Regions from separate parts of the Brevibacillus sp. NL20B1 genome, predicted to be linked through region 2. Evidence: riboswitches for the same ligand, from Rfam matches in the RefSeq annotation. Region 2 holds a riboswitch; the other holds the start of a gene.
What was found. Region 2 has a riboswitch for S-adenosylmethionine ahead of mtnK (S-methyl-5-thioribose kinase). Riboswitches for the same ligand answer to the same signal wherever they lie in the genome.
Positions count from the first base shown of each region.

Region 1: linked by a shared signal. The riboswitch ahead of metK (methionine adenosyltransferase) and the one ahead of mtnK (S-methyl-5-thioribose kinase) in region 2 are both predicted to bind S-adenosylmethionine.

Region 1 covers NZ_JAGTPT010000031.1:23,030-26,445, forward strand. The annotation lists gene KDN35_RS17765 (polysaccharide deacetylase family protein) at 1-681, opposite strand, end outside; gene metK (methionine adenosyltransferase) at 807-2,012, opposite strand; SAM riboswitch class I at 2,148-2,248, opposite strand; gene KDN35_RS17775 (hypothetical protein) at 2,301-2,762, opposite strand; gene KDN35_RS17780 (S8 family peptidase) at 2,790-3,416, opposite strand, start outside.
Region 2 covers NZ_JAGTPT010000017.1:33,490-36,905, forward strand. The annotation lists gene mtnA (S-methyl-5-thioribose-1-phosphate isomerase) at 1-734, opposite strand, end outside; gene mtnK (S-methyl-5-thioribose kinase) at 731-1,957, opposite strand; SAM riboswitch class I at 2,154-2,296, opposite strand; gene KDN35_RS12765 (anti-sigma factor) at 2,387-3,416, opposite strand, start outside.

The sequences.
Region 1 (3,416 bases), on a different contig from region 2:
GGGAGCAGTCTCGGGCCCCCATTCTCCCCATTCGTTGCTGGCGGCTTGTTCATGCAGACTGTATGTGTGTGAGCCGATATCCACCAGCCCGGAAACGAGCATTTCGTTTATCTGTTGGCGAGTCAACGGTGTCGTCATATTTTCTCGCTTGCGCTCCGCGGTGTCCCGCAGCCGACCTGCAATAGCAAAATTGACGGATGGAAACTGGTACTGCCGCAGCACGGGAAACGCATGCGTGTAGTAACTCTCGTATCCATCGTCAAACGTAATCAGCACGGCGTTGTCGGTAGACAGCACGCCAGTGTCGACAAAACGCAAAAACTCCGACAACGAAATCGGATGCAGGTCATTCTCGCGCAAAAACGCCATATGCCGGGCAAATTGGTCCGGGTCAATCACATAGCGTTGGTTCGATTGATTCGACACATGGTGGTAAGTCAGCACCACCACCCGATTTCGATACCACTGCCTGGGTACGACGGCATCCTCTTTTTCTACCGTTCGTTCCCGCGCTGCAGCAGTATCATCCCCGCTTGTGCTTATAGACGTAGGAACCGGGGGAAAATGTTGCACTTTCGGCATGTAGGTATTTGGAAGATGCACACCCCCGAGCAGTCCGGCAGTCACGACCAGACCGAACGACACCAGAATGAAAAGGAAGAAGGGCCACCTTTTCGGCAACAAAATCCCTCCTTAAGCCTACATAGTGATTCGACACCAGAGAACGGATTCCTTTATGACCAGATTACCATTCCTATCCAAGAAAAAAAGCCTAGTGCGTGCACTAGGCTCTCCCTACTCGGTTGTTATTTCAACAGACCGGCAGCGTCCTGTTTCAGCGCTTCTGCCTTGTCTGTCTTCTCCCACGGCACATTCAGGTCATTACGCCCAAAGTGACCGTATGCCGCAGTCTGTTTGTAGATCGGACGACGCAGGTCAAGCTGTTTGATGATACCTGCCGGGCGCAGGTCAAAGTGCTTGCGGATGAGCTTCACCAGCTCCTCCTCGGCGATCTTGCCGGTGCCAAACGTATCCACGCTGATGGACACAGGCTGTGCCACACCAATGGCGTACGCTACCTGCACTTCGCACTTGTCCGCCAGGCCTGCTGCGACGATGTTCTTCGCTACGTAACGAGCAGCGTATGCACCGGAACGGTCCACCTTGGTCGGGTCTTTGCCGGAAAACGCGCCGCCGCCGTGACGAGCGTAGCCGCCGTAAGTATCCACGATGATTTTGCGTCCGGTCAAGCCGGCGTCGCCCTGCGGACCGCCGATCACGAAACGGCCGGTCGGGTTGATGAAATACTTGGTCTCGTCATCCAGCAGTTCTGCAGGAACGATTGGCTTAATGACGTGTTCCATCAGGTCTTTTTTGATTTGTTCCAACGTCACTTCCGGAGCGTGTTGGGTGGAAATGACAATGGTGTCGATGCGAACCGGCTTGTCGCCGTCGTATTCCACAGTCACCTGGGTTTTGCCGTCCGGACGCAGATAGCTGAGCGTGCCGTTTTTGCGCACCTCGGTCAGACGACGGGCCAGCTTGTGCGCCATGCTGATCGGCAGCGGCATCAGTTCAGGCGTTTCGTTGCAGGCAAACCCAAACATCAACCCTTGGTCGCCAGCGCCAATCGCTTCGATTTCCTCGTCGGTCATTTTGCCTTCGCGCGCTTCCAGGGCCTGGTCAACCCCCAGGGCGATGTCGGCAGACTGCTCGCCGATTGCAGTGATGACGCCGCAGGTGTCCGCGTCGAAGCCAAATTTGGCGCGATCATAACCGATTTCGCGGATCGTGTCGCGCACCAGCTTTTGAATGTCCACATAGGTGTTGGTGGTAATTTCACCCGCCACGAGCACGAGACCGGTGGTTACGGACGTTTCGCAAGCAACGCGAGCGTTCGGATCCTTTGCCAGGATCGCATCCAGAATGGCGTCGGAAATTTGGTCACAAATCTTATCCGGATGACCTTCGGTGACAGATTCAGAAGTGAACAGGCGACGACCTTTTTGCAATGCCATGTGTACGACCTCCTTTAGACTCATACAAATAGTGTGGTGGCCGAAACAGGTTCTTATCAGTCGAAGGCACATGCAAAAAAAAACCTTTTCCGTTTGAGGAAAAGGTGCTTGTTTTGATGCGTTCCTTACCTCTTATCGGCCAGAACAGATTTCCGTTCTGCTGGTTAGCACCGCTCAAGTCGGTTGCCGGGCTTCATAGGGCCAGTCCCTCCGCCTACTCTGGATAAGAGTATCCATTCGCATAATAGAATACTGGTTTTTCTCTTCGGTGTCAATATGCACTTAGCGGATTTCGTATTTGCCGCGCACCATGATGTAGGCCACGCCGCTGTAGTTCGGATCCAGCCGCAATCCGCGGTTGTCGGAGCGGGCGATCAGGAGCAGGTGATTGTGGGAAACCGGTGCACCGGCACGGAGATCCGCCCCCTGTGTAATGTCGGTCAGACCGTCTCCATTGTTGCCGGCGACAGCTTGCACCTGTCCGGTGCGGACGATGAATTCCGTCCCTTCAAAGCCGTACAGCGTCTGGCCCGGATTCAGCTCCACCACGGTCAATCCGCTGTTCCCGCCGCCTGCGCTGCCCAGCGCTCGCTGAATCTGCTGATCGACGTAGCTTTTCGTCACGACCGGGTCGTCTGCAGAACCCGGCACGCCGGCGCTTCCGCCGTCAGCCATCGCTTGGGAAGTAAAAATGGCCGTGCCGACAACTGCAGCTGCAATCAATCCTTTTGTCGCTTTGTTCATCTCGATGTCCTCTCCTTTAATTGTTGATCACAATTTGTAGACTCTGGCCAACAGAACGACTACTTCGGCTCGGGTCGCGCGTCCCTGCGGCTTGAAGAGATTCCCGTAGCCCTTCAGCCAACCTCTGGAGGTGAGCGCCTCGATCGCCGGAGACGCCCAGTGGCTGATCGGTACGTCACGGTATGACGACCTTGAGTGCTTGGTCAAAAGCAAGTTCTGGGCGCGGGCGGTCATCTGGGCCATCTCCGCCCGGGAGATGGGCTGGTTCGGCTTGATCGTCCGGTTGGGGTACCCCTGCATAATCCCCAGTTTATACGCCATTAGAAGCGGCTGGTAGGCCCAATGGGAGCTGGACAGGTCGCCAAACGGATTGCGGCCCGTATACGCCCCCACCGGCAGCCCTTTGGCCCGCATGGCTTGGATCAGCATGGTGGCAAATTGTGCCCGCGTCACCTGCTGATTCGGCTGAAACGTGGCATTGTCAAATCCCTTGACGACCCCTTTTCGAGTCAGCCGGGCGATTTCGGCGCGAGCCCAGTGACCGGCAATGTCCCGATAGCCGTCCACCAGCTTCTCCTTGTGCAGTGTGAGGCGGTAGGCATCGTATTTGAACGGGACCGTACTGCTCAATCGGATGTAGTACTTCCCAGGCTT
Region 2 (3,416 bases):
GCCACGCGGTCCGTGCCGACGATGACTGCCTGCACCTTGCCCTGGGCCATCACCATCGCCGCCATGTTGTCACAAATCAGCGTGACGTCGATGCCCGCCTGCTGCAGCTCGTAGGCGGTGAGGCGCGCCCCCTGCAGCACAGGCCGAGTCTCGTCAGCGTACACTTTCAGGTTCCAGCCGCGCTCCTTGGCGAGGTAGAGCGGGGCCGTCGCCGTGCCGTAGGCTGCTGTCGCGAGCGCCCCCGGATTGCAGTGCGTCAGGATGCCCATGCCGTCTTTCAGCAGGGTGAGCAGATGCTCTCCGATCCGGCGGCACACTTCCGCGTCTTCCCGCTGGATGGACAGGGCTTCATTCAGGACTGCTGCCTTCAGCTCTGCCACCGGTTTGCCGGACTCGCGCTGCACGCGTGCTTTGATCCTGTCCAGGGCCCAGAACAGGTTGACTGCCGTCGGGCGAGAGGTGCCGAGGTAGTCAGCCTGTTCGCTCAGGTGTTGCCAAAACGTATCGAAATCGTTGGCGTCGCTGTTGCGGATGCCGAGGTACAAACCGTAGGCGGCCGCCATGCCGATGGCCGGTGCCCCGCGTACCTGCAGATGGCGGATGGCCGCCCACACTTCTTGTGCAGTCGTCAGTGTCAGGTATGTCGTTTCAACGGGCAGCCGGGTCTGGTCCAGCAGGACGAGCGCGTCATCCTGCCACTTGACCGGCGCAAATGGCGTGCTGGTCGTTGTCATACTACAGCCTCCTGGTAGTATCGTGCGGTAACCGTCCGAACGATATCTGTGATGTCTGTCGATACTTCCACCTTGTTCCGCTCCAGAATCAGCGCCTGGCCAATCGCCAGCGCCAGCCGTTCTGCTTCCGCGCGGGTCTGGTCATCGGCGATGCTGTTCAGGTCGGCGACGCCCGCCAGTCCGATGACGCGGCGCAGGATTTTACAGCCGGCAAAGCCTGCTGCGTCGCGGATCAGCCGCTGCACGTAGCCCTGCCAGAAGCCTTCGGTGTGGGCGCTCCGCTCTTTCGCCTGTTTGTGCCAGAGCTGGACGAACTGGGAGACAAACTCGTTCCAAACGTCTTCCACCGTTGCCAACAGATATTCTCGATAATCCCCCCGCTTTCCTGCGTCCGGCTGCAGACCGTGCTGGCCCGCGTAGTTCAGCAGCAGGTTGGCGATCACCGCGCCAATGTCGAAGCCGATCGGGCCGTAGTAGGCAAATTCAGGGTCGATTACCTTGACCGACGTCGGCGATACAAAGATGCTGCCGGTATGCAGGTCGCCGTGTATCAGCGCCTCCGCCCGGGTGAGAAAATCGTACTTGAGCTGCGCAATTTCCAGCTTCAGCTGCTTGTTGTTCCAGATCGCCTCCACCTCCCGCTTGATCAGCGGGTTGAAATTGTTGGTCGGCGCGTCTTCGTAAGGATCGGTAAAGACGAGGTCTTCCGTGATTTTGCACAATTCCGGATTTATGAATCTTCCGACAAGCGCTTTTTTGTCGTAGGGATGCGCCCCCAAGTCGGACGTGTAAAACAGCGTATGGGCGAGAAAGCGGCCGATCTGTTTGGCGAACAGCGGGTAGCGGTTGCCCTCGATCAAGCCTTTTCGCATAATCACGTGGTCGCTGACGTCTTCCATCACGGTCAGGGCCAGCTCCTCGTCGTAGTGATACACCTTCGGCACGAGATCCGGCACGTATTTGTGCTGGATGCGCAACGCCTCGCTTTCGATTCGGGCGCGGTCCAGCGTGAGCGGCCAGGATTCACCCACTACGCGGGCGTAGGGCAGTGCCTGCTTGACGACGACGCTTTTGCCCGTCGCTTCCTCCCTGATGTGGAATACCAGGTTGAGATTGCCGTCACCAATCTCCCGGCTGGTCAGTTCCGCTTCCGGCGCAAACAGGTCCGGCAGTTGTTTTACGTACTGCACTGCTTCTTGTTCGCTCAATGCGCGATACGCCATGGTCCAATCCCCTCTCCTTTGACAGATTCTCTTGTCTTCACATTCACTTGTCTTTGCACTTTCGCTTTGTCTATGTTGGCGGCCGCCGGGCGGCGTGTGTGCTGCTGCCGCCTCCAGCCGGAGCATTCCGCACATACAAAAAACCTCTTTTCCCGAAGAAAAGAGGTCTGTTCATACGCGTCTGCGTGTCGTCTCCCCCTTATCTTCCAGAATACTTTTGTTTCTGCAGGAATTAGCACCGTGCATGCGCTGCACGTCTGTCGCCAGAATCGCTCGAACAGCGTCATGTCGGTTGCCGGGTTTCATCGGGCCAGTCCCTCCACCTTCTCTGGATAAGGTATCCAACGTATGCGGTTTTGACGTTTGTTTGAATCATACAACCCCGTCTTCTCGCTGTCAACACCCTTTTTTGGGCGAATTGTCCAGTCTTCACGGACTGGTTCGCTGGCCCGAAGCACTCGGCCGGTCCCAGTTCCACCAGTCGATCCGGCCCACGAAGGCAGCCGTGATCGACGGCTCCTGCCGCAGCTTTAGCAGTTCCTTGACAGGGCCCGTCACGACCGCCCCGTAGAGGCGCACACCGTTCTGCTGCAGGTAGCGGCAGCGTTCCTCGATGCGCAGCCGGTTTCGGGCGGTCACAAGCCGCTCGCCAATGGCGTTCGTCAGCCGTTCCTGTCCCGCGAGATACTCCATTTCCGCCAGGTACGCCCGGGCGCGCCGCTCACCTTCGCCATGTGCCTGAATCGGTGCTTCGCCGTAATCGAGTTCTCTTTCCGCGTATCCCCACACGTCACCGGCCGACAGCAGCAGACTGCCTTCCGCCGCGTCCGGATGGTTTCGCTCCTGCCCCGTGTCCACGGCGAACCAGGTGGTATCCAAATCGTAGCCGGAAAAAAGGGCGTAGTACTCATCATGGGTCAGCAGCCGGTCAAACGAGACGGCGAGCTGCGCCACCGTTCCCTCCGGCAGCTTTTCCAGCGTGTTCCAGGCAGGATTTCTGCGGATGGCGCTTTCTTCCCGATCGTCCGCTGACAACGGAAAGAGAAAAAAGAGCCGCTCTTTCCGCAAACCGTCGGTCCATGCCGGCTTCGCGGAAATGATCGAGAAGACGTTGCTGATCGAAAAGGTTCCGGCGTTCTGATCGTCTCTCCCCACCTGTTCACGCAGTTCCATGGTTATCTCCCCGTACAAAAATCCGATTTGCGAACCGCTGCTGCCCACCGTGAGCCCCGGCTGGGTAAAGTGCACCATGTCCCGGGCCACCCGGTAGGCGTCCTCGTACAAATACCAGCCGATCCACCCGTTGGTGAACATCAGGACGGCCCCGACGAGAAGCGAGATGGCCACCGTGTAAGCCGCGTTGCCGAGCCTGTGGCGCCATTTGCTGCGGCGGAGGATGGCGCGCTGCGTCTCTTCGGACAGCACGTCCGTTTCTCTCTCCTCCTCTCCGCCGCTGCCC